2 regions of the Streptomyces sp. Qhu_M48 genome follow, and region 2 is predicted to be linked to the other one. Evidence: predicted binding sites of a transcription regulator. Region 2 holds the regulator's gene; the other holds the start of a gene.

Region 1 (15,110 bases), 6.3 Mb from region 2:
CAGCGCGGTGTTGAGGGTGACCGTGAGAATCACCTGTCCACCCTCCGTACTCCGTGTGAAGTCCTGCGGAACGCACGCTCCGACGGGCACTGATCATGCCAAACGAAAGGCGGTAGGCCCAGACCCCTGGCCCACCGCCCGTCGGTATGACCCCTGATCAGACGGCTTCGTACGCCGTCGGGTCGACGATCCAGACGCCCTTGCGCATGACGCCCCTGAGGTTGAACCCGGCGTCGAGGACGACGAGGTCGGCGTCCTTGCCGGGCTCCAGGGAGCCGACGCGGTCGTACACGCCGAGGAGGCGGGCCGGGTTGGCGGAGATGGCCTGGACGACCGACTCGACGGGGAGCTTGTCGATCGTGGCGGCGCGCTTGAACGCGCGGTCCAGGGTGAGCGTGGAGCCGGCGATCGAGCCGCCCTCGACGAGGCGGGCGACGCTGTCCTTCACCTCGACCTCCAGGGGGCCGAGCATGTAGCGGCCGTCGCCGAAGCCGGCGGCGTCCATGGCGTCGGTGATGAGGGCGACGCGCTCGGGGCCCGCGTGGTGGAAGGCGAGTTCCAGGGCGGCGGGGTGGAGGTGGGTGCCGTCGTTGATGAGCTCGACGGTGATCCGCTCGTCCTCCAGGAGGGCGGCGATCGGGCCGGGGGCGCGGTGGCCGAGGGCGGGCATCGCGTTGTAGAGGTGGGTGGCGACGGTGGCGCCCGCGTCGATGGCCTCGACGGTCTGCTCGTAGCTGGCGTCGGTGTGGCCGATGGCGGCGATCACGCCGTGCTCGGCGAGCAGGCGTACGGAGTCGAGGCCGCCGGGCAGTTCGGTGGCGAGGGTGACCATCTTGGCCCGGCCGCGGGCCGCGTCGATCAGCTTGCGGACGTCGGCCGGGTCGGGGTCGCGCAGGAGGGTCTCGTCGTGGGCGCCCTTGCGGCACGGGGAGATGAACGGGCCCTCGAAGTGGATGCCCGCGATCTCGCCCTGTTCGGCGAGTTCGGAGAGCAGCCCGGCCCGCTGGACGAGGAAGTCCATCTCGCCGGTGACGAAGGAGGCGACGACAGTGGTGGTGCCGTGCAGCCGGTGAGTGTGGACGCCCTTGAGGACCTCGTCGACGGTGCCGGAGGTGAAGGAGGCGCCGCCGCCGCCGTGGTTGTGCATGTCGACGAAGCCGGGGACGAGCCAGTGCCCGGTCAGGTCGAGGGCGGGGGCGCCTTCCGGCGCGCTCCCCACGATGCGGTCGCCTTCGACGATCACACGTCCGTTCTCGACGATTCCGGTGGGCAGCACGACGTGTGCGCCGGCGAGAACCTTGTGATCGGCCATCAGGCGGAAACCTCCGAGTCGGTGGGGCGCTGTTCGGCGAGCAGGTCCCAGGCGAGGAGGCCCGCGCCCAGGCATCCGGCGGTGTCCCCGAGGGCCGCCGGGACGATGGCGGGCAGCTTCTGGAACGTGACTCGCTCCTCCACCGCGGCCCGGAGTGGTGTGAACAAGGTTTCCCCGGCCTCGGCGAGTCCGCCACCGATGATGAGCGTGCGGGGGTCCAGCAGGGTGAGGGCGGTGACCAGGCCGTCCGCGAGGGCGTCGACGGCCTCCTGCCAGATCCGGACGGCCGTGGCGTCGCCGGACTCGACGGCCTTGGCGCAGTCGGCCGCGTCGGCCTCGGGGTCGCCGCTCGCGGCGGCCCAGGCCTGGGAGACGGCGGAGGCGGAGGCGTACCGCTCCAGGCAGCCGTGCTGGCCGCAGCCGCAGGCGGTGCCGCCGGGGCGGACGACGATGTGGCCGATCTCGCCGGCGTAGCCGTGGGCGCCCGCCTCGATGCGGTCGCCGATGCCGATGGCGCCGGCGATGCCGGTGCCGAGGGGGACGAAGAGGAAGCGGTCGGCGCCGTTGCCCGCGCCGATGCGGCCCTCGGCGAGGCCGCCGGTGCGTACGTCGTGGCCGAGGGCGACGGGGACGCCGTCGAGTCTCTCGCTGAGGAGTTCGCGCATGGGAACGTCGCGCCAGCCGAGGTTGGCGGCGTAGACGGCGATGCCGTTCTCGGCGTCGACGATTCCGGGGACGGCGACTCCGGCCGCGGCGGCGGGCTCGCCGTACCGCTCCTGGCCGAGGGTGCGGAGGTCCGCGGCGAAGCCGAGGATCGTCTCCACGACGGCCTCGGGGCCGCGGTCGCGGCCGGTGGCGCGGCGGGCCTCGTGGAGCAGGGTGCCGTCCGCCCCGACGAGGGCGGCCTTCATACCGGTGCCGCCCACATCCAGGGCGATGACGTGTCTCACGGGTGACAGTTTGGCGCCCCGGGACCCAAAAGGTCTAGTCCACTGTCGAGGATTGTTGCGCTCGGATACAAATTCGGGACCCGTCATGGGGCCATCGTCCCCTTGACGTTGCGGAAGTGATACCCGAGTGGTGTAGACCTCATACCCCCCACGGGGGAGAATTACGGCCCTGCGCAGAGCAAACGAACGGCTCGATGCAGCTCAACGACGAGCAAAAGGTGGATGAAGCCGTGGAGCGGCGACGATTCCTTGGACTGACCGCGGCCGTCGCCGCACTCGGGCTGACCGTCACGGTCGCCGGCTGTGGCTCCCTCGGGGGCGACTCCGGCGACGTGACCCTCAGACTGGTCGCCGCCGACTACGACCTCACGGGTGGCGACACCACCAAGAAGTACTGGACCGACCTCGTCTCCGCATTCGAGGCGGAGCACCCCGGCGTCAAGGTCGAGGTGCAGATCGAGTCCTGGGACGACGTCGACCGCAAGGTCGCCGAGATGGTCAAGGCCGACAAGGCCCCCGACATCGCCCAGATCGGCGCCTACGCCGACTACGCGGCCGCCGGCGAGCTCTACGCCGCCGACGAGCTCCTCTCCATACCCGTCCAGGCCAACTTCCTCGCCCCGCTCGTCGCGGCGGGCGAGCACAAGCGCACCCAGTACGGGCTGCCCTTCGTCGCCTCCACCCGGCCGCTCTTCTACAACCGGGCCCTCTTCGACGAGGCCGGCGTCAAGCCCCCCACCACCTGGGACGAGCTCGCCGCCGCCGCCGAGAAGCTGAAGGACAACGGTGTCCGCACCCCGTTCGCCCTGCCGCTCGGCCCCGAGGAGGCCCAGGCCGAGGCCCTGATGTGGATGCTCAGCGGCGGTGGCGGCTGGACAGACGGCACCGACCACTACGCCGTCGACTCCGACTCCAACATCAAGACCTTCGACTGGCTCAAGAAGAACCTCGTCGGCAAGGGCCTCACCGGGCCGGTCGCCCCCGGCAAGCTCAACCGCAAGGCCGCCTTCGCCGCCTTCGCGGACGGCGAGGTCGGCATGCTCAACGGCCACCCCTCGCTCCTGAAGGAAGCCGCCAAGAAGGGCGTCAAGGTCGGGCAGGTCCCGCTCCCCGGCGTCGACGGCCCGCCGAAGGCCGCCATGGGCGTCGCCGACTGGATCATGGGCTTCAAGCAGAACGGTCACCGCAAGGAGATCGGCGCCTTCCTCAACTTCGCCTTCAACGACCAGAACGTCCTGAAGTTCGCCGGCGACAACGACCTCCTCCCGGTCACCGTCAGCGCCTCCACCCGCATGGAGACCGAGCCCGAACACGCCAACCTGCGCGTCTTCCTCAAGACCCTCCCGGACAGCCAGCTCCCGCCGGTCGGCAAGACGTCCTGGGCCCAGGTCAGCGAGAACGTCAAGCAGAACATCGGCAAGGCCGTCACCCCCGACGGTCGCCCGTCCGAGGTCCTCGGCACGATCGGTCGGGCGGCGACGGCGGCCGAGAACGCCGAGTAATAGGTTGGTCGTATGACCGAGGACCGGGAAGCGGCGGACAGCGACGAGGGCGACGGCGGGCTCGGCACGCGTGAGCGGGCCCTTCTCGCCGTCGAGCGCCGCTCGTGGCCCGGGCCCGGTGCCAAGGAGCGGGCGGTACGCGAGCGCCTCGGGCTCTCGCCGACCCGCTACTACCAGCTGCTCAACGCCCTCCTCGACGACCCGCGCGCCCTCGCCCACGACCCGGTGACGGTCAACCGGTTGCGGCGGGTGCGAGACGACCGGCAGCGGCGGAGATAGGGCGGCGCCCGGCGCCGTCCCCTTCGGCCCCGCTGACGCGGGCGCCTCACATCGGTAGGGTCGGGGACATGGTCAACAGCCTCCCGCACCCGACCACACCCGCCGGCCGCGACGGCCTGGCCGCGCTCCTCGCGCGGCCCGAGAAGGCCGTCGTCGCCCTCGACTTCGACGGCACCCTCGCCGAGATCGTCCCCGACCCCGAACGCGCCCGCGCCCACCCCGGTGCCGTCGAGGCGCTCGCCGCCCTCGCCCCCCAGGTCGCCTCCATCGCCGTCGTGACCGGCCGCCCCGCCGGGGTCGCCGTCCGCTACGGCGGCTTCGCCGGGGTCCCCGGCCTGGAACACCTCGTCGTCCTCGGCCACTACGGCGCCGAGCGCTGGGACGCCGTCACCGGCACTGTCCGGGCCGCCGCCCCCCACCCGGGCGTCGCCTCCGTCCGCGCCGAACTCCCCGGCTTCCTCGACCGGGCCGGCGCCTGGCAGGGCGTCTGGATCGAGGAGAAGGGCCGCGCGGTCGCCGTCCACACCCGCCGTGCCGTCGACCCCGAGGGCGCCTTCGAGGCCCTCAAGGGGCCCCTCGGCGAGCTCGCCACCCACCACGGGCTCGTCCTGGAACCCGGCCGCATGGTCCTGGAGCTGCGGCCCCCGGGCATGGACAAGGGCGTGGCCCTCACGGAGTACGTACGTGAGGTGGGCGCCGGGTCCGTGCTCTACGCCGGGGACGACCTGGGCGACCTGCCCGCCTTCGCCGCCGTGGAGAAGCTCCGCTCCGACGGCACCCCGGGCCTGCTGGTCTGCAGCGGCTCCGCCGAGGTCCCGGAACTCGCCGAGCGAGCGGACCTCGCGGTGGCGGGCCCGGCGGCGGTGGTGGACCTCCTGGCGGCGCTGGCGACGGCGGTGGGCGAGGCCTGAGGCGGCCCCCGCCCCGTCGGCCGGGCCGGCCGAGGGCCCGAGGCCGCGGGCGGGGCTTCCGCACGCGGCGGCCAGGGCTCTCGTACGGTCGGGGCTCCTGGTGCGCGCGCGGGGCTTCCGTACCGTGAGCCGCGCGCGGGGCTTCCGTACCGTCAGGGCTTCCTCACCAGCAGGTCCACCAGGCCCGTCAGGTCCTCCTCGCCGCTGCCGACGGCGAGCCGTCGGCGCATCAGCTCGAAGTACGGCCGGATCAGCTCCGGGCTGACGCCCTGTTCCTCCGCGGTGGCCAGGAAGGTGGGGGTGCCGGCCACCTGCATCGCCAGGTTCGAGACCACGTCCGTCGTGTAGTCGCCGCTGGTGAGCTGCCGGGCGGTGGTGTGGGCCGCCGGGGCCATCGCCGTGAGCCAGCCGGTGAGCAGCGGGGCGAACGCTGCCGGGTCGACGTCCTCGCGGCGGATCAGGGCGAAGGCGTGGGTCACCCCGGCGAACAGCCCGTACATGGCGCTGAGCAGGGCCACGTCGTGCAGGGCCGCGAAGCCCGCGTCCTCGCCGACGTACGTGGTGCCCGCCGGGACGGCCAGGGTCTCCCGGTGCTCCTCGAACAGCTCCCGCGAGCCGCTGTAGAAGACGTAGCCGCCGGCCTCCGGGACCCCGATCATCGGCGGGACGGCCATGATGCCGCCGTCCAGGTAGCGGGCGCCGCGCCGCTCGGCCCACGCGGCGCGGGCACGGGCCTGGGCGGGGGTGCCGGTGACCACGTTCACCAGGTCCCTGCCGGTCAGGTCGACGCCGCCCAGCGTCTCCTCGACGGAGGCGTCGTCGAGCAGGCAGACCACGACGAGCGGGCTCGCCGCGACGGCCTCGGCGGCGCTGCCGGCGACCTTCGCGCCGTCGGCGGCGAGCGGTGCCGCGCGGCCCGGGGTGCGGTTCCAGACGGTGAGCGGATGGCCGGCGGCGAGCCAGGTGCGGGCGAGCGCGGTGCCCATGGCGCCGAGGCCGAGAAGGGTGACGGGGCTCTTGTCCCCGTGGGTCTCTGTCATGCCCACTAGGCTGGTTCGAGGCCCGGAGGTGATCAAGTACGCACTTCGGAGTGGGTGGTTACCCCGGGGGAAGCCAGCAGGTCGGAAGGGTGGGGGCATGGCGACGCTGAACCGGCCCGGCGAGCCGGACGGGCACGTCTGCGGGATCGACACCGCGCTCGAGGTCATCGGCGGCAAGTGGAAGGTGCTCATCCTGTGGGCGCTCCACGAGCAGCCGCACCGCCGCTTCGGGGAGCTGCGGAGGCTCGTCCCGGGGGTCACCGAGAAGGTGCTCGCCTCGCACCTGCGGGAGCTGGAGGCGGACGGCATCGTGCGCCGTGTCTCGTACGACGAGACGCCGCCCCGCGTCGAGTACTCCCTGACCGAGGACGGCGTCCGTCTCAACGACGCGCTCGATCCCCTGGCGGCGTGGGGGCGCGAACGGGCGGCGTCCGCGCCGCCGGCCGCCTAGCCGTTCCGCAGCGACTCCAGCTGGTCGAGGAACCAGCGCTGCGGGGGCAGGGCCGTCGCGGCGGCGGCCAGACGCTTGGAGCGGTCGGCGCGTTCCGACGGGGGCATGGAGAGGGCGGTGTGGAGCGCCTCGGCGGTCTCCGACACGTCGAAGGGGTTGACCGTGAGCGCGTCGTCCTTCAGCTCCTCGTAGGCGCCCGCGCCCGTCGAGAGGACGAGCGCGCAGCCCGCCTCCGAGACCACCGGTATCTCCTTGGCGACCAGGTTCATGCCGTCGCGCACCGGGTTGACCAGGGCGACGTCCGCGAGGCGGTACGCGGCCAGGGAGCGGGTGAAGTCGTCCTTCACGGAGACCTGGACCGGTGTCCAGGCGGCCGTTCCGAACTCGGCGTTGATCTCCTCCGCGAGCGCGGCCACCGAGGCCGTGTAGGCGCGGTAGACCTCCAGGTCCTGCCGCGAGGGGTAGGCGGAGGCCAGGTGGACGACCCGGTCGCGCCACTCGGGGTGGACGGTGAGCAGCTCGCGGAAGGCGAGGAGGCCGCGCAGGATGTTCTTCGACAGTTCGGTGCGGTCGACCCGGACGATGGTCCTGCGGTCCCCGACCTCCTCCCGGAGCAGGGCGAGCCTCCGGTCCACCTCGGGCCGGTGCGCGAGGGCCCGCAGGTCCTCGCCGTCGACGCCCAGGGGGTGGACGGTGACGCGGGTGCCGTCGCGCCCGTCGCCCGCGCAGCCCAGGAAGGCGTCGGCCCAGGCCCGGGTGTGGAACCCCAGCTCGTCCGCGCCGAGCATGCCCCACAGCAGCTCCTCGCGGATGTCGTCGGGCAGCATCCGCAGGTACTCGGGGGACGCCCACGGAGTGTGCGTGAAGTGGGCGATCCGCAGGTCCGGGCGGAGTTCGCGCAGCTGACCGGGGACGAGGGCCAGGTGGTAGTCCTGCACCAGGACCGCCGCGCCCTGGTCCGCCTCGGCGGCCAGGGTGGCGGCGAACTCGTGGTTGTACGCCCGGTACGAGGTCCAGAGGCGGCGGAACTCCGCGTCGAAGACGGGCTCGCGCGGGATGTCGTACAGGTGGTGGTGGAGGAACCACAGCGCCGAGTTCGCGATGCCGTTGTACGCGTCGGCGTACACCTGCGGGTCGATGGGCAGCATGCGGACGCCCGGCTCCGCGATCCCGCGCCGGACGGCCTCCCGGTCGCCCTCGCCGAGGGCCGCGCACACCCACAGGCTGTCCTGCGAGGAGACGGCGCTCAGCCCGGAGACCAGGCCGCCGCCGCCCCTGCGGGCGTCGAGCGCACCGTCCTCGCCGAGCACGTACGAGACGGGGCCTCGATTGGATGCCACAAGAACAGAAGCCATGGGGCGAACCTAGCCCGTCCCGTAAACGCTCAAACGTACGTATACGAGACGGGTGGATCCGGCCACGGAGGGTGAGCCGGGACGCGGAGGTCAGTTCTCGCGCCGGCCGCGCATCGCCGCCCTCGCCACCAGGCCCGTCGCCGCGAGCGCGAGGCCGAGTGCGCCGAGCAGCCACAGCCGCTCGCCGTGTCCGCCCGCCCCCGCGAGCGAGCCTCCGCCTCCCGGGGAGCCGGCGTGGTGACTGGAGACTCCGGCGGGTGCCGGGGGCGCGTCCGCCGCCCGGCCCGCCGTGGTGACCGCGAGCGCGCCCACCGTCAGTGCGACGACCGCGAGCACCCTGCCCAAGTGATGGAGTCCGAAGCGCATGACATGTGAATGTACGTAGATCGGTCTATTTTCTGGCGTTACGCCACGCGGCGGCGCGCGTACTCCACGATTTCGGCCATCGGCGGCCGCTCCTCCGTGTCCACCGCGTACGTCCGCGGCTCGAAGCCCTTCTCGCCCCGCTCGAACTGGGTCAGCCGAGGCCGCACCAGATGGCCGCGCGAGAGCCGCAGCTGCGCCGTCCGGTAGATCGCCGCCGCCATCCGGCCGAGCGCCTGGCCGTCCTGGTGCCGGTGCTTGCGCACCCCCACGTCCACCTGCGCGAGCCCGTCGAGGCCCACCGTGTGCAGGGCGTCCACGAGCAGCCCCAGCTCCACTCCGTAACCGACCGGGAACGGCAGCCGTTCGAGCAGCGAGCGCCGCGCCGCGTACTCGCCGCCGAGCGGCTGCACGAAACCGGCCAGCTGCGGCCAGTGCAGATTCAGCAGCGGCCGTGCCACCAGCTCGGTCACCCGACCACCCTGACCAGGGGTGTCGCCGAAGGGGCGGTCGTACATCGCCTTCACGAGGTCGACCTCCGGGTCGGTGAGCAGCGGGCCCACGACCCCCGTCACGAAGTCCGCGGAGAAGTCCCGCAGATCCGCGTCCACGAAGCAGACGACGTCCCCGCTCGTCACCATCAGCGACCGCCACAGGACCTCGCCCTTGCCCGGCACGGCCGGTATCCGGGGGAGTATCGCGTCCCGCGCGACCACCCGCGCCCCGGCCGCCGCCGCCACCTCCGCCGTACGGTCGGTGGAGCCCGAGTCGATCACCACCAGTTCGTCGACGAGCGGCACCGCCTCCGACATCAGCTCGCGCCGGATCACGGTCACGATGTCCCCGACCGTCGCCTCCTCGTTCAGCGCGGGCAGGACGACGCTGACCCTCGTGTTCCGCTTGGCGGCGAGGATCCGCTCCAGCGGCCGGTCCGCCACGGACCAGGACCGCCGGTCCAGCCAGCGCTCCACCTCTTCCAGCACGTGATCTCCATCTCGCGGTTCGGACGGCCGGTCCAAGCGTCCGGGCCTTCGGTTACAGTCTTGAACAACGCGGATGCCCGATGCACGTCGGGGTGCCGCCCGCGTCGGAGCGCAGGAACGAAGTCCACCGCGCTTCACAATCGAATACCGCTCATCCAGAGGGGCAGAGGGAAACGGCCCGTTGAAGCCCCGGCAACCCTCCAGTCGGTTTGTCTCGTACTCCATCGAGGCCCCCGGCTAGGGAAGGTGCCAAATCCGTCTCATGGCGAAAAATTCGTCATGGGAAAGATGAGGAGAAAGGGCCTCGCCTCCATGGCTGTACAGACTGCCGCCTCTGCCACCACCGTCGACCTCGGTCCCGCTTCGGGGCTTTCCTGTCGCGAATGCGGTGAAGTGTTCGCCCTCGGCCCGATCTTCGCCTGCGAACTCTGTTTCGGACCTCTCGAAGTCGCGTACGACCTCCCCACCGGTGACCCCGAGGCGCTGCGCAAGCAGATCGAGGCCGGCCCCGCCAACATCTGGCGCTACGCCCCCCTGCTGCCCGTCCCGGCCGACGTCGCCGACAAGCCGAACCTGAACCCGGGCTGGACCAAGCTCGTCCAGGCCGACAACCTCGCCCGCGAGATCGGCGTCGCCCCCGGCAAGCTCTTCGTCAAGGACGACTCCGGCAACCCGACCCACTCCTTCAAGGACCGGGTCGTCGCCCAGGCCATCGAGGCCGCCCGCGCCTTCGGCTTCACCACGCTCTCCTGCTCCTCCACCGGCAACCTGGCCGGCGCCGTCGGCGCCGCCGCCGCCCGCGCCGGCTTCCGCTCCTGCGTGTTCATCCCGCACGACCTGGAGCAGGGCAAGGTCGTCATGGCCGGCGTCTACGGCGGTGACCTCGTCGCCATCGAGGGCAACTACGACGACGTCAACCGCTTCTGCTCCGAGCTCATCGGCGACCCGCTCGGCGAGGGCTGGGGCTTCGTCAACGTCAACCTCCGCCCGTACTACGGCGAGGGCTCCAAGACGCTGGCGTACGAGATCTGCGAGCAGCTCGGCTGGGTCATCCCCGACCAGCTCGTCATCCCGATCGCCTCCGGCTCCCAGCTCACCAAGATCGACAAGGGGCTCCAGGAGCTCATCAAGCTGGGCCTCGTCGAGGACAGGCCGTACAAGATCTTCGGCGCCCAGGCGGAGGGCTGCTCCCCGGTGTCGGTGGCCTTCAAGGCCGGGCACGACGTCGTACGGCCCCAGAAGCCGAACACGATCGCCAAGTCGCTCGCGATCGGCAACCCGGCCGACGGCCCGTACGTCCTCGACATCGCCCGCCGCACCGGCGGCGCCGTGGAGGACGTGAACGACGAGCAGGTCGTGGACGCGATCAAGCTCCTCGCGCAGACCGAGGGCATCTTCGCCGAGACCGCGGGCGGCGTGACCGTCGGCGTCACGAGGAAGCTGGTCGAGGCCGGGCTGATCGACCCGAACCTCACCACCGTCGTGCTCAACACCGGCGACGGGCTCAAGACCCTGGACGCGGTGGCCGACACCTCTCAGGCGACCGTCACCATCCGCCCGAGCCTGGACGCGTTCCGCGACGCCGGCCTGGCCGTCTGAGCCCGCCCGCACTTCCTGGCCCACTGAAAGGTTTCGAAGACATGGCCGTGAACGTCCGCATCCCCACCATCCTCCGCACCTACACGGGGGGACGGTCCGAGGTCGAGGCCGAGGGCGCGACCCTCGCCGAGGTCATCGCGGACCTGGAGAAGAACCACACGGGCATCGCCGCCCGCGTCCTGGACGACCAGGGCAAGCTGCGCCGTTTCGTCAACGTCTACGTGAACGACGACGACGTGCGCTTCGAGCAGGGTCTGGAGACGGCCACCCCGGCCGGCGCCGGCGTCTCGATCATCCCGGCCGTCGCCGGAGGCTGATCCCCGGGCGCGGTACCGGCCCGGTGCCGCGCCGCGTCCGCTGTCCCGTCTTTCTTGAATTGCCCCTTCCGCGCCAATAAGCGGAAGGGGCAATTCTGTATGGTTGAGCGCGGTAGAGTTGGGAAGTCCCCTCCGCTGCTCATGCCGGACGCATATGAGAATGCGTCCCTGCGCGACTAGAAGCAGCCAAAGTGTGTGCGCGTTGTGTACCTTCTGCACGCTTTGCCGGGCCCGACTTGCCCAGGAATTCAGGGGATTCTCCCCAATTCGCCTTTCCGTGGCGCCCAGAATTCTCGCGCGAATGACCTGTTGCAGAGGGCAGTTGGGCAGATACATTCAGCCGCGGTCGACGCGTTCCGGCGAGGGTCTGACCCGGGTCCGCGAAGTGCGGGTCCCGCGCAAGGGCCAGTAATAGGGGAGTTAGGCATGGCTCAGGGCACCGTCAAGTGGTTCAACGCGGAGAAGGGCTACGGCTTCATCGCGGTCGACGGTGGTGCGGATGTTTTCGTCCACTACAGCGCGATCCAGATGGATGGTTACCGCAGCCTCGAAGAGGGACAGCGAGTCGAGTTCGAGATCTCGCAGGGCCAGAAGGGTCCGCAGGCGGACATGGTCAAGCTCGCCGTCTGAGCGCGGCACGATCGGCCACCGACGCAACGCCGTCGAGGGGTCCACATCCCTGAGGGGATGTGGACCCCTCACGCGTTCCCCGCGCCCGAACCGGCTCTGACCGGCCACGACAGCCCCCGAGCCGCTCCCGGGCGCCCCCGCCGCCACCTCCCGAAACGTGAGAGTCGCTTGCACTCTCCTAGGGCGAGTGCTAATCATTGGCGTTAGCACTCGGAAGGTGAGAGTGCTACGAGGATCGGGCAGACGAGGCCGCCGGCCGGGTGGGGCAAGGAACCACACGGAACACGCGGAGGCCGTCCGTCGCGGGCGTCGGCGCGGTCCTGGAGCGTTATCCACCCCATGTCCGGGAGGACCACTTCACATGGCCAAGATCATCGCGTTCGACGAGGAGGCCCGGCGCGGTCTCGAGCGCGGCATGAACCAGCTCGCTGACGCCGTCAAGGTCACCCTCGGCCCCAAGGGTCGCAACGTCGTCCTCGAGAAGAAGTGGGGTGCCCCCACGATCACCAACGATGGTGTTTCCATCGCCAAGGAGATCGAGCTCGAGGACCCGTACGAGAAGATCGGCGCCGAGCTGGTCAAGGAAGTCGCCAAGAAGACGGACGACGTCGCCGGCGACGGTACGACCACCGCCACCGTTCTCGCCCAGGCGCTCGTCCGCGAGGGCCTGCGCAACGTGGCCGCCGGTGCCAACCCGATGGCCCTCAAGCGTGGTATCGAGAAGGCCGTCGAGGCCGTCTCGGGCGCCCTGCTCGAGCAGGCGAAGGATGTCGAGACCAAGGAGCAGATCGCTTCCACGGCCTCCATCTCCGCCGCCGACACCCAGATCGGCGAGCTCATCGCCGAGGCGATGGACAAGGTCGGCAAGGAAGGCGTCATCACCGTCGAGGAGTCCCAGACCTTCGGTCTGGAGCTTGAGCTCACCGAGGGCATGCGCTTCGACAAGGGCTACATCTCGGCGTACTTCGCCACCGACATGGAGCGTATGGAGGCGTCGCTCGACGACCCGTACCTCCTGATCGTCAACTCCAAGATCTCCTCCGTGAAGGACCTGCTCCCGCTCCTGGAGAAGGTCATGCAGTCGGGCAAGCCCCTGCTGATCATCGCCGAGGACGTCGAGGGCGAGGCCCTGTCGACCCTGGTCGTCAACAAGATCCGCGGCACCTTCAAGTCCGTCGCGGTCAAGGCCCCGGGCTTCGGCGACCGCCGCAAGGCGATGCTGAACGACATCGCCATCCTCACCGGCGGCACGGTCATCTCCGAGGAGGTCGGCCTGAAGCTGGAGAACGCGGGCCTCGACCTGCTGGGCCGCGCCCGCAAGGTCGTCATCACCAAGGACGAGACCACCATCGTCGACGGTGCCGGTGACAGCGAGCAGGTCGCCGGTCGCGTGAACCAGATCCGCGCCGAGATCGAGAACTCGGACAGCGACTACGACCGCGAGAAGCTGCAGGAGCGCCTGGCGAAGCTCGCCGGCGGTGTCGCGGTCATCAAGGCCGGTGCCGCGACCGAGGTCGAGCTCAAGGAGCGCAAGCACCGCATCGAGGACGCCGTTCGCAACGCGAAGGCGGCCGTCGAGGAGGGCATCGTCGCCGGCGGCGGCGTGGCCCTGCTCCAGGCTTCCTCGGTCTTCGAGAAGCTCGAGGCCGACCTCTCGGGCGACGAGGCCACGGGCGCGAACATCGTGAAGCTGGCCCTTGAGGCCCCGCTGAAGCAGATCGCGGTCAACGCCGGCCTCGAGGGCGGCGTCGTGGCGGAGAAGGTCCGCAACCTGCCCGTCGGCCACGGCCTCAACGCCGCGACCAACGAGTACGTCGACCTCATCGCCGAGGGCATCATCGACCCGGCGAAGGTCACGCGCTCCGCGCTGCAGAACGCCGCGTCGATCGCCGCGCTGTTCCTCACCACCGAGGCCGTCATCGCCGACAAGCCGGAGAAGGCGTCCGCGCCGGCCGGCGGCGGCATGCCGGGCGGTGACATGGACTTCTGATCCCCCGGGATCGGCGGTTCATCGCTGAAGGCGAAGAACGGAACGAGGGCGGCACCCCCTGTCAGGGGGGTGCCGCCCTCGGGCGTTTCCCGGCTTCCCGGCCTCCGGACTTCCCGGCCTCCGGACTTCCCGGCGTCCGGCTCTACGGGCGGACGGCCGGCTGTACGGAGCGGACGGCGGGCCCTACAGCCGGCGCGCGGTCAGCGCACGTCGACGTAGTCGGCCCACGGGACCGGCGCGTGGAAGTGCGTGGCGTCGCCGTAGTACCGCAGCCGCCAGGTGCCGTCGACGGTCGCCTTCGCCCTGAGCGAGACCTTTCCGCCGGCGGTCGAGCGGCCGGTGGCGACCTGACGCCAGGTCGTCGAGCCCTTCGCCTGGAACTGCAGGGCCACGGCCCCGTTCCCGTACGCCCGCCACGCCCCGCTCGTGTGGTGCTGGAGCGTGCCCGTCGCGGTGACGTACGCGCCCTTGCGGACCGGCTCGGGTCCGGCGTTCATGCCGGTGATCCGGGCCTCGGTGCGGACGAGACGGAAGACGCCGCTCACCGCCTCGGTGAGGATGTCGGACTGCGGGTGCCGCAGCCGGTAGTAGCCGCCGCGGCTGGTGGCGGTGACGGTCGTGGTGGGGTAGTAGTCGTTCGCCTTCGTGGAGCCGATCTTCCGCCAGCCGGTCCGGCCGTCGGCCGAGACCTCCAGGTAGAGCGCCTGGGCGTCGAAGGAGGCCTTGATGTCGTACGTGGCGCGGAGGGTGCTGGTCACGCTCACCCTGCCCTCGTTCGACAGGAGGCGTGAGCCGAGGATGATCCTCGCCTCCTGCGGGTTCGCGAGCGGGCCGCCCACGTCATCGCTGAAGCGCTGGTACGGGTCGACCGGGACGGCCGACCAGCCGCCGGACGGACCCGGGAGGGCGGGGATCCTCGCCGTGAAGCGTCCGTCGGCGTCCGTCGTGACGACCTTGGCGTAGGCGGAGTCGTAGAACTGGAGCGCGCCCGGGCCGACCTTGACCTGCTGGCCCGCGAGGGGCGCGCCGCCGTTCTGCGGGTCGGTCATCCGGCCGGTGACGACGGCGTGCTGGCCGGGGAGGACACGGGCCCGGTCGACGCTCGCCTTCACGGTCACGACGTGCGGGCGGTAGGTGTAGAGGCTGTGGTCGTAGGAGACGCTGCCGTGCACCTCGTCGCTGTCCTCGGCGAAGGCGACCTTGAACGTGTCGCCCGGCCTGACGTCCCCGTACGCCTCGCCGGTGTAGGCGCCCGTCTCCGTGGTGACGGGGGACTGCACCGGGCTTTCCCGCGGGGTGGTCCGCCGGATGTCGACGCCGCGGCCGGCGATCGGCACGATGTCGCCGGAGCCGGGCTGGACTCCGGTCAGGGTGCCGCTGGGGACGGCGTTGCGGTCGTCCCAGCCGGGGGCGGAGAGGCCGAACTCC
Region 2 (15,110 bases):
CAGTTAGTTACGAACCACCAGAAGGCACCGCCGCCGCCCGGAGGACGTCGTGAGCGACACACAGACCCAGATCGAGAACCGGCCGCCCTCCGTGGCGACCCTCTTCCTTGAGCGCGTCGAGCGGACCCCGGACGCGGAGGCCTACCGCTACCCGGTGCCCGCCGCCTCCGGTACCGGCCCGGACGACTGGAAGTCGCTCAGCTGGGGCCAGGCCGCCGAGCGGGTCTTCGCGATCGCCGCGGGCCTCGTCGACCTGGGGGTGCGGCCCGAGCAGCGGGTCGCCCTCGCCTCCTCCACCCGGGTGGAGTGGATCCTCGCCGACCTCGGCGTGATGTGCGCGGCCGCCGCGACCACCACGGTCTACCCGCAGACGAACGCCGAGGAGTCGGCGTTCATCCTCTCCGACTCCGAGTCCCGGGTCCTCATCGCCGAGGACGCCGCCCAGCTCGCCAAGGCCGTCGAGCGCCGCGCCGACCTGCCGAACCTCCACCATGTGATCGTCATCGACGCCACCGGGGTGGAGAGCGACGGCGAGTGGGTCCTCTCCCTCGCCGACCTGGAGGCGCGCGGCAAGGCCTACCTGGAGAAGCACCCCGAGGCCGTCAAGGAGCGGGTCGCGGCGATCACCTCCACGCAGCTCGCCACGATCATCTACACCTCGGGCACCACCGGCCGCCCCAAGGGCGTCCGCCTCCCGCACGACAACTGGTCCTACATGGCCAAGGCCATCGCCGCCACCGGCCTCGTCACCCAGGACGACGTCCAGTACCTGTGGCTGCCGCTCGCGCACGTCTTCGGCAAGGTCCTCACCTCCGGCCAGATCGAGGTCGGCCACGTCACCGCCGTCGACGGCCGCGTCGACAAGATCATCGAGAACCTTCCGGTGGTCCAGCCGACCTACATGGCGGCGGTTCCCCGCATCTTCGAGAAGGTCTACAACGGCGTCGCCGCCAAGGCCCGGGCCGCCGGCGGAGCCAAGTACAAGATCTTCCAGTGGGCGGCCGGCGTCTCCCGCGACTACGCCAAGGCCAGCCAGGACAACTTCCGCCGCACCGGGACCGCCTCCGCGCCCTTCGGCCTCACGGCCAAGCACAAGGTCGCCGACGCCCTCGTCTACGCCAAGATCCGGGACGCCTTCGGCGGCAACCTGCGCGCCTGCATCTCCGGCTCCGCCGCGCTCGCCCCTGACATCGGCTACTTCTTCTCCGGCGCGGGCATCCACATCCTGGAGGGCTACGGCCTCACGGAGTCCTCCGCCGCCTCCTTCGTCAACCCGGGCGAGGCCTACCGCACCGGCACCGTCGGCAAGCCGCTCCCCGGCACCGAGGTCCGGATCGCCGACGACGGCGAGATCCTGCTGCGCGGCCCCGGCATCATGGAGGGCTACCACGGCCTGCCGGAGAAGACGGCCGAGGTCCTGGAGTCCGACGGCTGGTTCCACACGGGTGACATCGGCGAGCTGTCCGCCGACGGCTACCTCCGGATCACCGACCGGAAGAAGGACCTGATCAAGACGTCCGGCGGCAAGTACATCGCGCCGGCCGAGGTCGAGGGCCAGTTCAAGGCCGTCTGCCCGTTCGTCTCGAACATCCTCGTCCACGGCGCCGACCGGAACTTCTGCACCGCGCTGATCGCCCTCGACGAGCCCTCCCTCCTCGGCTGGGCCGCCGACCACGACCTCGCGGGCAAGCCGTACGCCGAGGTCGTCGCCGCCCCGCAGACCGTGAAGATGGTCCAGGGCTACGTCGACCGCCTCAACGAGGGCCTCCAGCGCTGGCAGACGATCAAGAAGTTCCGCCTGCTCCCGCGCGACCTCGACATCGAGCACGGCGAGCTGACCCCGTCGCTGAAGCTGAAGCGGCCGGTCGTGGAGCGCGAGTACAAGGGCCTCATCGACGAGATGTACGCCGGATCCAGGGAGTCCTGACCCCCGGCGCACGGCCTGTGGACAACCGGCCGGCCGGTTGTCCACAGGGAGGGCATCCACCTCGGGCAGTACGGGACAATGGGGCTCATGCCTTCCGTACTGCCCGATGGTGAGACCGTTCCCGACGACGGGGCGCTGCCCCCGCACGCCCTGGAAGGGGCGGGGGAGCGGCCCCTCGGGTTCTACCTGCACGTGCCGTACTGCGCGACCCGCTGCGGCTACTGCGACTTCAACACCTACACCGCGAGCGAGCTGCGCGGCACCGGCGGCGTGCTCGCCTCCCGGGACAACTACGCCGAGCAGGTCGCCGAGGAGATCCGGCTCGCCCGGAAGGTCCTCGGCGACGACCCCCGACCGGTGCGGACCGTGTTCGTCGGCGGGGGCACGCCGACGCTGCTCGCCGCCGGGGACCTCGTACGGATGCTGGGGGCCGTACGCGACGAGTTCGGGCTCGCGGACGACGCCGAGGTGACGACCGAGGCGAACCCGGAGTCCGTGAACCCCGCGTACCTCGCCGAGCTGCGGGAGGGCGGCTTCAACCGGATCTCCTTCGGCATGCAGAGCGCCAAGCAGCACGTCCTGAAGATCCTCGACCGGACGCACACGCCCGGCCGGCCCGAGGCCTGCGTCGCGGAGGCGCGGGCGGCCGGTTTCGACCACGTCAACCTCGACCTCATCTACGGCACGCCGGGCGAGACCGACGACGACTGGCGGGCCTCGCTCGACGCGGCCATCGGCGCCGGACCCGACCACGTCAGCGCCTACGCGCTGATCGTCGAGGAGGGGACGCAGCTGGCCCGCCGCATCCGGCGCGGCGAGGTCCCGATGACCGACGACGACGTGCACGCCGACCGCTACCTGATCGCCGAGGACGTCCTCTCCGGGGCCGGGTTCGAGTGGTACGAGGTGTCCAACTGGGCCACCTCGGAGGCCGGCCGCTGCCTCCACAACGAGCTGTACTGGCGGGGCGCGGACTGGTGGGGCGCGGGCCCCGGAGCCCACAGCCACGTCGGCGGCGTGCGCTGGTGGAACGTGAAGCACCCCGGGACGTACGCGGCCGCCCTCGCCGGAGGGAAGTCGCCCGGGGCCGGCCGTGAGCTGCTCTCCGAGGAGGACCGGCGGGTCGAGCGGATCCTCCTCGAACTGCGGCTTCTGGAGGGCGTGGAGCTGTCGCTGCTCAAGCCGGCGGGGCTCGCGGCCTCCCGCAAGGCGCTCGCCGACGGGCTGCTCGACGCCGAGCCCTACGCGGCCGGGCGGGCCGTGCTGACGCTGCGGGGGCGGCTGCTCGCCGATGCGGTGGTGCGGGATCTGGTGGACTAGGACGGCCGCTGGTGGTGCGGGGCCCTTGTAGTGCGCCGCGCCGGTGGTTGGGTAACAGCGGGCGAGGCGCCACCCAGGGCGCCGTCCGTTGAGCCCACCCGTTCCGCCCCAGCGGAACGATTGCCCACAACGGGGTGCGTGGGGCCACAAAGCGGTCGAAAGCCCGCCGGGGCGGGGGCTACGGGGCTGTGACGAAGTCGATCAGCTCTTCCACCCGGCCCAGCAGCTCCGGTTCCAAATCCCGGTAGCTCGTCACCCTCGACAGGATGTGCTGCCAGGCCGCGCCCGTGTTCTCCGGCCAGCCCAGGGCCCGGCACACGCCCGTCTTCCAGTCCTGGCCGCGCGGGACCGTCGGCCAGGCCGGGATGCCGAGCGAGGACGGCTTCACCGCCTCCCAGACGTCGATGTACGGGTGGCCCACGACCAGGACGTCCGGGGAGGTCACCCGGGCCGCGATTTTCGACTCCTTCGAGCCCGGGACCAGGTGGTCCACCAGGACGCCGAGGCGGGCGTCCGGCGCCGGGGCGAACTCCGCGACGATCGCCGGCAGGTCGTCCACACCCTCCAGGTACTCCACGACCACGCCCTCGATGCGCAGGTCGTCGCCCCAGACCCGCTCCACGAGCTCCGCGTCGTGACGGCCCTCGACGTAGATCCGGCCCGCCCGCGCCACGCGCGCGCGTGCCCCCGGCACCGCGACCGAGCCCGAGGCCGTGCGGGTCGGGGCGGCGGGAGCGGCGGACGGGCGGACCAGGGTCACCACGCGGCCCTCCAGGAGGAAGCCGCGCGGGTCCAGCGGGAACACCCGGTGCTTGCCGAAGCGGTCCTCCAGGGTCACCATGCCCGCCTCGCAGCGGATCACCGCCCCGCAGAAGCCCGTCGTGACCTCCTCGACGACGAGGTCACGGTCGGCCGGCACCTCGGGAACGGGCGCCGACTTCTTCCAAGGGGGTGTCAGATCCGGGTTGTAGCTGCGCATCCCGGTGACGTTAGGCCACCTGGAAGCGGCGTGCCAGTTCCTCCCGCTGGAGTCGTACGAAAGCGGCGTCCACCACCGCCCCGTGCCCCGGTACGTACACCGCGTCCTCGCCGCCGAGCCGCAGCAGCCGGTCCAGCGCGTCCGGCCAGCGGGCGGGGATCGCGTCCGGGCCCGCCTGCGGCTCGCCCGACTCCTCGACCAGGTCGCCGCAGAAGACGACCTCGCGCGAACCGGGGACGAGGACCACCAGATCGTGACCCGTGTGGGCGGGTCCGACGTTCGCCAGGAGGACCTGCCGGTCGCCCAGGTCGAGCGTCCACTCGCCGGAGACCACGTGGCGCGGGGACACCAGGACGTCCACCGCCTCCGCCGCCGCCGTCGCGTCCAGACCGTGCCGCACGGCGTCCCCGCGCAGCGCCTCCCGTTCCCGCTCCCGGCCGAGCAGCTCGTCCGATCCCACCGCGCCGAAGACCTCCGCGCCCGCGAACGCCGCCGTGCCGAGCACATGGTCGAAATGCGGATGGCTCAGTGCGATGTGCGTCACTCTCCGGCCGCCCGTGAGTCCCGCGATCCGGGTCCGCAGCTCGGCGCCCTCCGCGAGCGAGGAGCCCGTGTCGTACAGCAGCACGCCCCGTTCCCCCAGTACCAGTCCCACCGTGGCGTCCCATCCCGGCAGCCGCCGCCGGCCCACCCCGTCCGCGAGCCGCTCCCACCCGTACGCTTCCCAATCCACGTCCATGCCGCGACGCTAACCGATGGGGGCACCGCCGCCTTGCCAGGAGCGACGCCCGCCGCCGTACACTGGCCGAGGGGCGCTGGCACTCGAAGAGGGTGAGTGCCAAAAGCGGAGCAACCGGAACGACGACGACAGCTGGAGGTGCGCACGATGCTCAGCGAACGCAGACTCGAGGTCCTGCGCGCCATCGTCCAGGACTACGTCGGGACGGAGGAGCCCGTCGGCTCCAAGGCGCTCACCGAGCGCCACAAGCTCGGCGTCTCGCCCGCCACCGTGCGCAACGACATGGCCGTGCTGGAGGAGGAGGGCTTCATCGCCCAGCCCCACACCAGCGCCGGCCGCATCCCGACCGACAAGGGCTACCGGCTCTTCGTCGACCGGCTCGCCGGCGTCAAGCCGCTGTCGACGCCCGAGCGCCGGGCCATCCACAACTTCCTCGACGGCGCGGTGGACCTGGACGACGTCGTCGGCCGCACGGTCCGCCTGCTCGCCCAGCTGACCCGCCAGGTCGCCGTCGTCCAGTACCCCTCGCTGACCCGCTCGACCGTCCGGCACGTGGAACTGCTCTCGCTGGCGCCCGCCCGCCTGATGCTCGTCCTCATCACGGACACCGGTCGGGTCGAGCAGCGTGTCATCGACTGCCCCGTGCCCTTCGGCGAGACCTCGCTCGCCGATCTGCGGGCCCGGCTCAACAGCCGGGTCGTCGGCCGCCGGTTCGCCGACGTGCCGCAGCTGGTGCAGGACCTCCCCGAGTCCTTCGAGGAGGTCGAGGACCGCGCCACGGTCTCGACCGTGCTCGCGACCCTCCTCGAAACCCTGGTCGAGGAGCACGAGGAGCGGCTGATGATCGGCGGCACCTCCAATCTCACCCGCTTCGGCCCCGACTTTCCCCTGATGATCAGGCCCGTCCTGGAGGCTCTCGAGGAGCAGGTCGTGCTCCTCAAGCTGCTGGGCGAGGCCAAGGAATCGGGCATGACCGTACGCATCGGGCACGAGAACGCCCACGAGGGGCTGAGCTCCACGTCCGTCGTCTCGGTCGGCTACGGTTCGGGCGGCGAGGCAGTCGCCAAACTCGGCGTGGTCGGACCGACCCGCATGGACTACCCCGGAACGATGGGAGCGGTACGCGCAGTGGCACGTTACGTCGGACAGATCCTGGCGGAGTCGTAAGTGGCCACGGACTACTACGCCGTACTCGGCGTGCGCCGCGACGCGTCCCAGGACGAGATCAAGAAGGCGTTCCGGAGGCTCGCGCGCGAGCTGCACCCGGACGTCAATCCCGATCCGAAGACGCAGGAGCGCTTCAAGGAGATCAACGCCGCCTACGAGGTCCTCTCGGACCCGCAGAAGAAGCAGGTCTACGACCTGGGCGGCGACCCCCTCTCGGCCTCCGGCGGAGGCGGCGCGGGCGGGTTCGGGGCCGGTGGTTTCGGCAACTTCTCCGACATCATGGACGCCTTCTTCGGCACGGCCTCGCAGCGCGGACCGCGCTCGCGGACCCGCCGCGGCCAGGACGCCATGATCCGTCTGGAGATCGACCTCAACGAGGCCGCCTTCGGCACCACCAAGGACATCCAGGTCGACACGGCGGTCGTCTGTACGACCTGCTCGGGCGAGGGCGCCGCACCCGGCACCTCCGCGCAGACCTGTGACATGTGCCGTGGCCGTGGCGAGGTCTCGCAGGTCACCCGGTCCTTCCTCGGCCAGGTCATGACCTCGCGGCCCTGCCCGCAGTGCCAGGGCTTCGGCACCGTCGTCCCGACCCCGTGCCCCGAGTGCGCGGGCGACGGCCGGGTCCGGTCCCGCCGCACCCTCACCGTCAAGATCCCGGCCGGTGTCGACAACGGCACCCGGATCCAGCTCGCGGGCGAGGGCGAGGTCGGCCCCGGCGGCGGCCCCGCCGGCGACCTGTACGTCGAGATCCACGAGACGCCGCACGACACCTTCCAGCGGCGCGGCGACGACCTGCACTGCACGGTCACCCTCCCGATGACGGCGGCCGCGCTCGGCACCAAGGTGCAGCTGCAGACCCTCGACGGCCTGGAGGAGATCGACGTCCGTCCGGGCACCCAGTCCGGCCAGTCGATCCCGCTGCACGGCCGTGGCATCACCCACCTGCGGGGCAACGGCCGGGGCGACCTGATCGTGCACGTCGAGGTGCAGACCCCGGGCAAGCTCGACGCCGAGCAGGAACGACTGCTGCGCGAACTGGCCAAGCTGCGCGGCGAGGAGCGGCCCACCGGCCAGTTCCAGCCGGGGCAGCAGGGGTTGTTCTCGCGGTTGAAGGACGCGTTCAACGGGCGGTAGGCGCCCTGCTGGGGGTCCGGGGGTCGTCCCCCGGGTGGACACGGTCAGCCGGGGCAGCAGGGGTTGTTCTCGCGGTTGAAGGACGCGTTCAACGGGCGGTAGGCCCGGTTAGAACGGTTCGGAGAGGGGCGGCACTCGCGCAGGCGGGTGCCGCCCCTTCCGTGTGGGCTCGTGACCTGACGTACGGATTCGGCCCCGAAGCAGGGGCATGACACGATGCCCATATGTCCACCACCGCGCTGAACGATCTCTCTCGGTTTCCGATCGTGCAGGCCCCCATGGCGGGTGGCGCCTCCTGCCCCGAGCTGGTCGGAGCCGTCTGCGAGGCCGGGGCGCTCGGCTTCCTGGCCGGCGGGTACAAGACGGCCGGAGGCCTCTACCAGGAGATCAAGCAGGTGCGCGGGCTCACCTCCCGCCCCTTCGGTGTCAACCTCTTCATGCCGCAGACCGGACGCCCCGCCGACCCCGCCGCCGTCGAGGTCTACCGCCACCAGCTGGCCGGCGAGGCCACCTGGTACGACGTGCCGCTCGGCGAGGCCGACGACAGTCGCGACGACGCCTACGACGCCAAGCTGGCCCTCCTCCTGGAGGACCCGGTCCGCGTCGTCTCCTTCACCTTCGGCTGCCCCACGCCGGAGGCCCTCGCCTCCTTCGCCCGCGTCGGTACGTTCACGATCGTGACCGTCACCTCCGCCGAAGAGGCCCTCGCCGCCCAGCAGGCCGGCGCCGACGCCGTCTGCGTCCAGGGCGTCGAGGCCGGTGGACACCAGGGCACCCACCGCGACGACCCGGCCGACGACGGCGCCCCCGGCACCGGGCTGCTCGCCCTCCTCACCCAGGTCCGCGAGAGCGTCGCCCTGCCGATCGTCGCCACCGGCGGGATCATGCGCGGCGCCCAGATCGCCGCCGTCCTCGCCGCCGGGGCCGATGCCGCCCAGCTGGGCACCGCCTTCCTCCGCTGCCCCGAGTCGGGCGCCCACCCGCTGCACAAGCGGGCCCTGACGGACCCGCTGTTCACCCGGACCGCCTTCACCCGGGCCTTCTCCGGACGTCCGGCGCGCGGTCTCGTCAACCGCTTCATGCGTGAGCACGGGCCGTACGCCCCCGCCGCGTACCCCGAGATCCACCACCTCACCGCCCCGCTCCGCAAGGCCGCCGCCACCGCGAACGACGCCCAGGGCATGGCCCTGTGGGCCGGGCAGGGCCACCGGCTCGCCCGTGAGCTCCCCGCCGGGCAGCTGGTCGAGGTGCTGGCCACCGAACTCGACACCGCCCTCTCCGAGCTGGCCCCCAGGAGCGCCTCATGACCGCACCCGTCTTCGTCGTCGACGCCGTCCCCGGCGCCGGAAGCTTCCTCCTGGACGGCTCCGAGGGCCGGCACGCCGTCTCCGTGAAGCGGCTGCGTGAGGGCGAGGAGCTCGTCCTCGCCGACGGCCGGGGCCGCTGGGCCGCGTGCGTGGTGCTCGCCGCCGAGGGCAAGGACCAGCTGACCGTGCGGGTCGACGCGGTCCACGAGGATCCCGAGGAGGAGCCCCGGATCACCGTCGTCCAGGCGCTGCCCAAGGGCGACCGGGGCGAACTCGCCGTCGAGACGATGACGGAGACCGGCGTCGACGGGATCGTGCCGTGGGCCGCCTCCCGCTGCATCACGCAGTGGAAGGGCGACCGGGGCCTCAAGGCGCTCGCCAAGTGGCGCTCCACCGCGCGCGAGGCCGGCAAGCAGTCGCGCCGCTCCCGGTTCCCCGAGGTCGCGGACCCGATGACGACCAAGCAGGTCGCGGCCCTTCTCGCGGGGGCCGATTTCGCGGCCGTCCTGCACGAGGACCGTGACCACCCGAGCGGGGCGCTGGCCACCGCCGGACTCCCCGAGAAGGGCTCGGTCGTGCTGGTCGTCGGCCCCGAGGGCGGGGTCTCCCCGGAGGAGCTCGCCGCGTTCGAGGCGGCCGGGGCGAAGCCGTACCGGCTCGGCCGCAGCGTGCTGCGCACGTCCACGGCGGGCACGGCGGCGACGGCGCTGGTCCTGGGGCGTACGGGGCGCTGGAGCTAGGCGCCGTCCTACCCCTTCCGCTTCTCCGGCCCTCCCTGGTCCTCCGCCCCCTCCGCCCCCGTCAGGACGTCGAAGAGCGGCCAGCCGTCCGTCTCGCGTATGCCGTGCGCGGTCGGGAAGAGGCCGCGGGCCGAGGCCTCGTCGAGGAAGCGGCGGACCACGCCGGGCTCGTTCAGGTTGAGCCGGCCGCCGCCCGTGGCGGCCACCTCGCCGGTGCCCATCGTGTACCCGCCCGTGATGCGGCCCGGGCCGCTCCGGAAGACGAGCCGGAGACCGGTGTGGCGGGTCCCGGCCGGGCGCAGGGTGAGGTACGTCCGGCACTCCGGGTGGGTGTGGCCGACGTTCCACAGCCACACCGCGTCGTCCACCGTCAGTCTGCGCGGCGCGCGTGTCCGTCTCATGCGGCGCACCCTACGCCCGGCCGCGTACCGAACCCGGTGGACAGCGGCCCCCGGCGCATCCATAGGGTGGCGGCATGGCCGACGAGTCCCCTCTGATCCGCAGTCTGCGCGCCGCCGTGGCCGCCGCCCCCGGCGACGTACCCCTGCGTCTCCACTTCGCCGAACTCCTCCTCTCCGAGGGACGGAACGACGAGGCCGTCGCCGAGGCGGCCGTCGCCCTCCAGCACGCGCCGGGGGACGCGGACGCGCGTGCGCTGATGATGCGGGCGATGGGGCTGCCGCCCACTCCGCCCGCGACTCCGCCCACTCCGCCCGCGGCTCCGGCCGCGACGTCGAGCCCCGCTCAGGCCCCCGCCCCCACTCCTGGGGAGAGCGCCCCCGCCCCGGCGGAGAGCGCCCCCGACCAGCCCCCGTCCTCGCCCCCGGCCGCCGCGGGCGACGGACCCGCCTTCGACTGGGCCGCAGCCGAGCAGCAGGTCCAGGACGTCGTCGGACCCCGTTTCCTGGAGGGCCCGCAGGCGGCCGACGGCGAGGGCACCGCCGGGGACGCCGCCGCCTGGGACGTCGACGCCCCCGGCTCCGTACGCCTCGCCGACGTCGGCGGCATGGACGAGGTCAAGGACCGCCTGGAGGCCGCCTTCCTCGCCCCCATGCGCAACCCCGAACTGCGCAGGCTCTACGGCAAGTCGCTCAGGGGCGGCCTGCTCCTCTACGGCCCGCCCGGCTGCGGCAAGACGTTCATCGCCCGGGCCGTCGCGGGCGAGCTCGGCGCGAACTTCCTCACCGTCTCGCTCTCCGACGTCCTCGACATGTGGATCGGGGCCTCCGAGAAGAACATCCACGACATCTTCGAGACCGCCCGCCGCCAGGCCCCCTGCGTGGTCTTCCTCGACGAGCTGGACGCCCTCGGCGCCAAGCGCTCCCGTACGCACTCCAGCGGCCTGCGCAACGTCGTCAACCAGCTCCTCACCGAGCTCGACGGCATCGCGAGCGGAGCGGGCAACGAGGGCGTCTTCGTGCTCGCCGCCACCAACGTGCCCTGGGACGTGGACATCGCGCTCCGCCGCCCCGGCCGCCTCGACCGCACCCTGCTCGTGCTCCCGCCGGACGCCACCGCCCGCGAGGCGATCCTCCGCTACCACCTGCGCGAGCGCCCCATCGAGGCCGTCGACCTCGGCAAGCTCGTCAAGGCCACCGAGGACTTCTCCGGCGCCGACCTCGCCCACGTCTGCGAGACGGCCGCCGAGACCGCGCTCCTCGACTCCGCCCGCAGCGGCTCCGTACGGCTCATCAGCACCAAGGACCTGCTCGGCGCGGCCAAGCAGATCAAGCCGTCCACCGAGCCGTGGTTCGCGGCCGCCCGGAACGTGGCCATGTTCGCCAACGAGGGCGGCCTGTACGACGACCTCCTCGCCCACCTCAAGCGGAAGCGCAAGCTGTGACCACCCCGACGACGCTCCTGCGCGCCGAGGCGCTCTACGACACCGGGCGGTACGCACAGGCCGGCGAGCTCGTCGCCCAGCACCTGGCGACCGAACCGGAGGACGCCGAGGCACTCGTCCTGCTCGCCCGCTGCCACCACCGCGCCGAGGACCACCCGGCCGCCCTGGACGCCGTGGACCGCGCGCTGAGCGCCGAACCCGAGCTGCTCATGGCCTGGCTGATGCGCGTCCAGATCCTGCTGGGCCTGCGGCGGTTCCAGGACGCAGAGACCTCCGCCCGCTACGCCGTCCAGCTCGCCCCGCAGTACTGGGGCACCCACTACGCCCTGGGCACCGCCCTCGCCCAGTTCGGAGAGCACGCGCGCACGCCCGCGCGTACCGTCGAGGCGTACGAGGCCGCCCGCGCCGCCGTCAGCCTCGCCCCCGAGGAGGACGCGGCTCACTTCCTGGTCGGGCTCACCGCCCAGCGACGGGGCGACCACGCCACCGCGCAGCGGGCCTACGAGGCGACGCTGCGGCTCAACCCGCAGAGCAGCGAGGCCCACAACAACCTCTCCCTGCTGAGGCTGCGGCGCCGCTGGTTCCGGCGCGGGGCCTGGACCCAGGCCGCCGAGGGCTTCGTCGCCTCCGCCGCCCTCGACATCGAGGACCGCAAGGCCCGCTACAACCTGGAGGCCATGGCCTGGAACACCGTGGCCGGGGCCCGCTGGGTGGCCCTGCTCGGCTTCATCGCCTCGACGTTCGGCGCCGCCTCGGTACGCGGCGGGGCCACCGGCGCCGAGGCCTTCGTCCCCTTCGCGATCGGCGCGGCCGTGCTCGTCGGCGCCTGGGGCGGCTGGGTCCTGTGGATGGGCCGCCGGGTGCCGCCCCGGCTGCGCCGCCCGATGTTCCTCGTGGCGCGCTCCTGCGGGCCGGTGATCGCGATGGCCACCGTCGTGGGGCTGCTCGGCCTGTACTCGGTGGTGACGATGGCCCTGTGGTCCTTCGACGCGGGCGTGGTCGGCGGACTCGGGACACCCCTGTTCTGGGCCGTGATCATCACGTACTGGGTGAGCCGCTCGGCCCTGAACCGGCGCGCGCCCAAGGACTGAGCCCGGACGGGTGACGGCGGGGGCGGCGGATAGCATGCCCGTGTACCGACCGACGAGGCGAGGAGGCCCGGGCCATGGCCGGAGAGCCGCAGAGCGACTGCCTGTTCTGCAAGATCGTGGCGGGGGAGGTACCGGCGACGATCGTGCGCGAGACGGCGACGACGGTCGCCTTCCGCGACATCAACCCGCAGGCGCCCAGCCACGTCCTGGTGATCCCGCGCCTCCACTACCCGGACGCCGCCTCGCTGGCCGCCGGAGCGCCGGAGGTCGCGGCCGACGTGCTGCGCGAGGCCGGTGAGGTCGCCGCCCAGGAGAAGACCGACGGCCACGGCTACCGGATCGTCCTCAACACCGGCGCCGGCGCGGGCCAGACCGTCTTCCACGCCCACGCGCACGTGCTCGGCGGGCGCGGCCTCAACTGGCCCCCCGGATAGCCCGTGTCCGTACGCGAACTGGTCGTCCTCGGCACCGCCAGCCAGGTCCCGACCCGACACCGCAACCACAACGGCTACCTGCTGCGCTGGGACGGACAGGGCATCCTGTTCGATCCCGGCGAGGGCACCCAGCGCCAGATGCTGCGGGCCGGCGTCGCCGCGCACGACCTCGACCGGATCTGCGTCACGCACTTCCACGGCGACCACTCGCTCGGCCTGGCCGGGGTGATCCAGCGGATCAACCTCGACCAGGTCCCGCACCCCGTCACCGCGCACTACCCGGCGAGCGGGCAGCACTTCTTCGAGCGGCTGCGGTACGCCACCGCCTACCGCGAGACCGTGAAGCTGACCGAGGCCCCGGTGGCCGGCGACGGGCCGCTCGCCGTCACCGACACGTACACCCTCGACGCGCGCAGGCTCTCGCACCCCGTCGAGTCGTTCGGCTACCGGCTCACCGAGCCCGACGGGCGCCGCATCCTGCCCGAGCGGCTCGCCGCGCACGGCATCAAGGGCCCCGACGTGGGCCGCATCCAGCGCGAGGGCGTCCTCGACGGCGTCACCCTCGACGACGTCAGCGAGGTCCGGCGCGGGCAGCGCTTCGCCTTCGTCATGGACACCCGGCTCTGCGAGGGCGTGCACGCCCTCGCGGAGGGCGCCGACATGCTCGTCATCGAGTCGACCTTCCTCGACGAGGACGTCCGCCTCGCCACCGACCACGGCCATCTGACCGCCGGACAGGCCGCCGCCGTCGCCCGGGACGCGGGCGTACGCCACCTCGTCCTCACCCACTTCTCGCAGCGCTACTCCGACCCGTCGGAGTTCGAGCGGCAGGCGCGGGCGGCCGGGTTCGACGGCGAACTGAGCATTGCCCAGGACCTCATGAGGGTCCCCGTACCGAAGAGATAGACACCCCCCATGCACCTCCCCACCGGCCTTCCCGTCGGCCTTCCCAAGGCCGAGCTGCACCTCCACATCGAAGGCACCCTCGAACCCGAGCTGGCCTTCGCGCTCGCCGCCCGCAACGGCGTCACCCTGCCGTACGAGGACACCGCCGCCCTGCGCGAGGCGTACCGCTTCAGCGACCTCCAGTCCTTCCTGGACCTCTACTACGGCCTGATGGCGGTCCTGCGCACCGCCGAGGACTTCACGGAACTCACCGACGCCTACCTGGAGCGGGCCGCCGCGCAGGGCGTCCGGCACGCCGAGATCTTCTTCGACCCGCAGGCGCACACCGCGCGCGGCGTCCCCTTCGGCACCGTGGTCGAGGGCCTGAGCGCCTCCCTCGAACGCTCCGAGGAGCGGTACGGGATCTCCACCCGGCTCATCATGTGCTTCCTGCGCGACGAGTCGGCCGAATCGGCGCTCGCCACCCTCGACGCCGCGAAGCCCCACCTCGACCGGATCACCGGCGTCGGCCTCGACTCGGCCGAGGTCGGCCACCCGCCGGCCAAGTTCCGCGAGGTGTACGAGGCGGCCCGGGCGCTCGGCCTGCGCCGCGTCGCCCACGCGGGCGAGGAGGGCCCGGCCGCCTACGTCCGCGAGGCGCTCGACGTCCTCGGAGTGGAGCGGATCGACCACGGCCTGCGCTGCATGGAGGACCCCGACCTGGTCGCCCGCCTCGCCCGCGAACGGATCCCCCTCACCCTCTGTCCGCTGTCGAACGTCCGCCTCCGCGTGATCGACACCCTCGCCGACCATCCGCTGCGGGCGATGATGGCGGAGGGACTGCTCGTCACCGTGAACTCGGACGACCCGGCCTACTTCGGGGGGTACGTGGGCGAGAACTTCGAGGGGGTGCGGGACGCGCTGGGGCTCTCGCCCGAGCAGCTTCGGGAGCTGGCGCGGAACTCGTTCCAGGCGTCGTTCCTGGAGGACGACGAGCCTCGGCGGGCGCGGTATCTCGCCGAGGTGGAGGCGTACGAGTTCGACGTGGCGTAGGCGGTCGGCGGGGGCGCGGACGGGGCGCGCGCCGCGGGCGAGGGACTGAGCGGCAGGCCCCCCTCACCCCCGGTCGCTCGGCCGCGCCAGCCCGTACGACGACTTCGCCGGGCGGCGACGGCCCGCCGTGACCGGAACGGGTGCGACCTCCTGTTCCGGCGCGCCCATCTGGGGGACCGTGGGCGGTGTCGCCGCCGCCGTGCCGCCCAGGATCGCCGCCGGCGCCCCGCCCCTCCGGCGTACCGAGCCGGGGACCAGGGGACGGCCCGAGGCGTGGCGGGCCACCGCGGTCATCGGGGCGGCGACCAGGAGCAGCAGGGTGCACAGGGTCAGGCCCATGCCCGTGTATCCGGCGCTCTCCGACAGGAGGCTGCCGGCCAGCGGGCCGCAGGCCACGCCCAGGGAGGACGCCGAGCCGACGAGGACGGCCCAGCGGCCACGCGGGTCGAGGGAGGCGGCCAGGCCCAGGAGGTAGGAGAGGACCACCG

Evidence for each region. Region 2 encodes HrcA, which represses chaperone genes, less so after heat shock. Its sites were predicted from a motif close to TTNGCACTCNGNNNNNCNGAGTGCNAA; they were not measured.
Region 1: groL (chaperonin GroEL) is a predicted target of HrcA. The motif match lies at 11,860-11,886, and genes of this name have one in related genera.

What each region holds. Positions count from the first base shown of each region.
Region 1 is NZ_CP195432.1:7,460,326-7,475,435, reverse strand. It holds gene ACRRSS_RS33575 (1-phosphofructokinase family hexose kinase) at 1-33, opposite strand, end outside; gene nagA (N-acetylglucosamine-6-phosphate deacetylase) at 158-1,312, opposite strand; gene ACRRSS_RS33565 (ROK family protein) at 1,312-2,262, opposite strand; gene ACRRSS_RS33560 (ABC transporter substrate-binding protein) at 2,457-3,764, shown strand; gene ACRRSS_RS33555 (DUF3263 domain-containing protein) at 3,777-4,043, shown strand; gene otsB (trehalose-phosphatase) at 4,112-4,954, shown strand; gene ACRRSS_RS33545 (NAD(P)-dependent oxidoreductase) at 5,107-5,994, opposite strand; gene ACRRSS_RS33540 (winged helix-turn-helix transcriptional regulator) at 6,092-6,445, shown strand; gene ACRRSS_RS33535 (alpha,alpha-trehalose-phosphate synthase (UDP-forming)) at 6,442-7,800, opposite strand; gene ACRRSS_RS33530 (hypothetical protein) at 7,891-8,166, opposite strand; gene ACRRSS_RS33525 (glucosyl-3-phosphoglycerate synthase) at 8,205-9,146, opposite strand; SAM riboswitch class I at 9,295-9,441, shown strand; gene thrC (threonine synthase) at 9,435-10,745, shown strand; gene ACRRSS_RS33515 (MoaD/ThiS family protein) at 10,787-11,062, shown strand; gene ACRRSS_RS33510 (cold-shock protein) at 11,489-11,692, shown strand; gene groL (chaperonin GroEL) at 12,054-13,682, shown strand; gene ACRRSS_RS33500 (hypothetical protein) at 13,883-15,110, opposite strand, start outside.
Region 2 is NZ_CP195432.1:1,179,463-1,194,572, forward strand. It holds gene ACRRSS_RS05565 (AMP-dependent synthetase/ligase) at 50-1,927, shown strand; gene hemW (radical SAM family heme chaperone HemW) at 2,015-3,247, shown strand; gene ACRRSS_RS05575 (DUF3097 domain-containing protein) at 3,426-4,226, opposite strand; gene ACRRSS_RS05580 (MBL fold metallo-hydrolase) at 4,237-4,965, opposite strand; gene hrcA (heat-inducible transcriptional repressor HrcA) at 5,113-6,132, shown strand; gene dnaJ (molecular chaperone DnaJ) at 6,133-7,269, shown strand; gene ACRRSS_RS05595 (nitronate monooxygenase) at 7,494-8,576, shown strand; gene ACRRSS_RS05600 (16S rRNA (uracil(1498)-N(3))-methyltransferase) at 8,573-9,316, shown strand; gene ACRRSS_RS05605 (hypothetical protein) at 9,325-9,717, opposite strand; gene ACRRSS_RS05610 (AAA family ATPase) at 9,792-11,159, shown strand; gene ACRRSS_RS05615 (tetratricopeptide repeat protein) at 11,156-12,250, shown strand; gene ACRRSS_RS05620 (histidine triad nucleotide-binding protein) at 12,325-12,684, shown strand; gene ACRRSS_RS05625 (ribonuclease Z) at 12,688-13,590, shown strand; gene ACRRSS_RS05630 (adenosine deaminase) at 13,600-14,622, shown strand; gene ACRRSS_RS05635 (MFS transporter) at 14,686-15,110, opposite strand, start outside.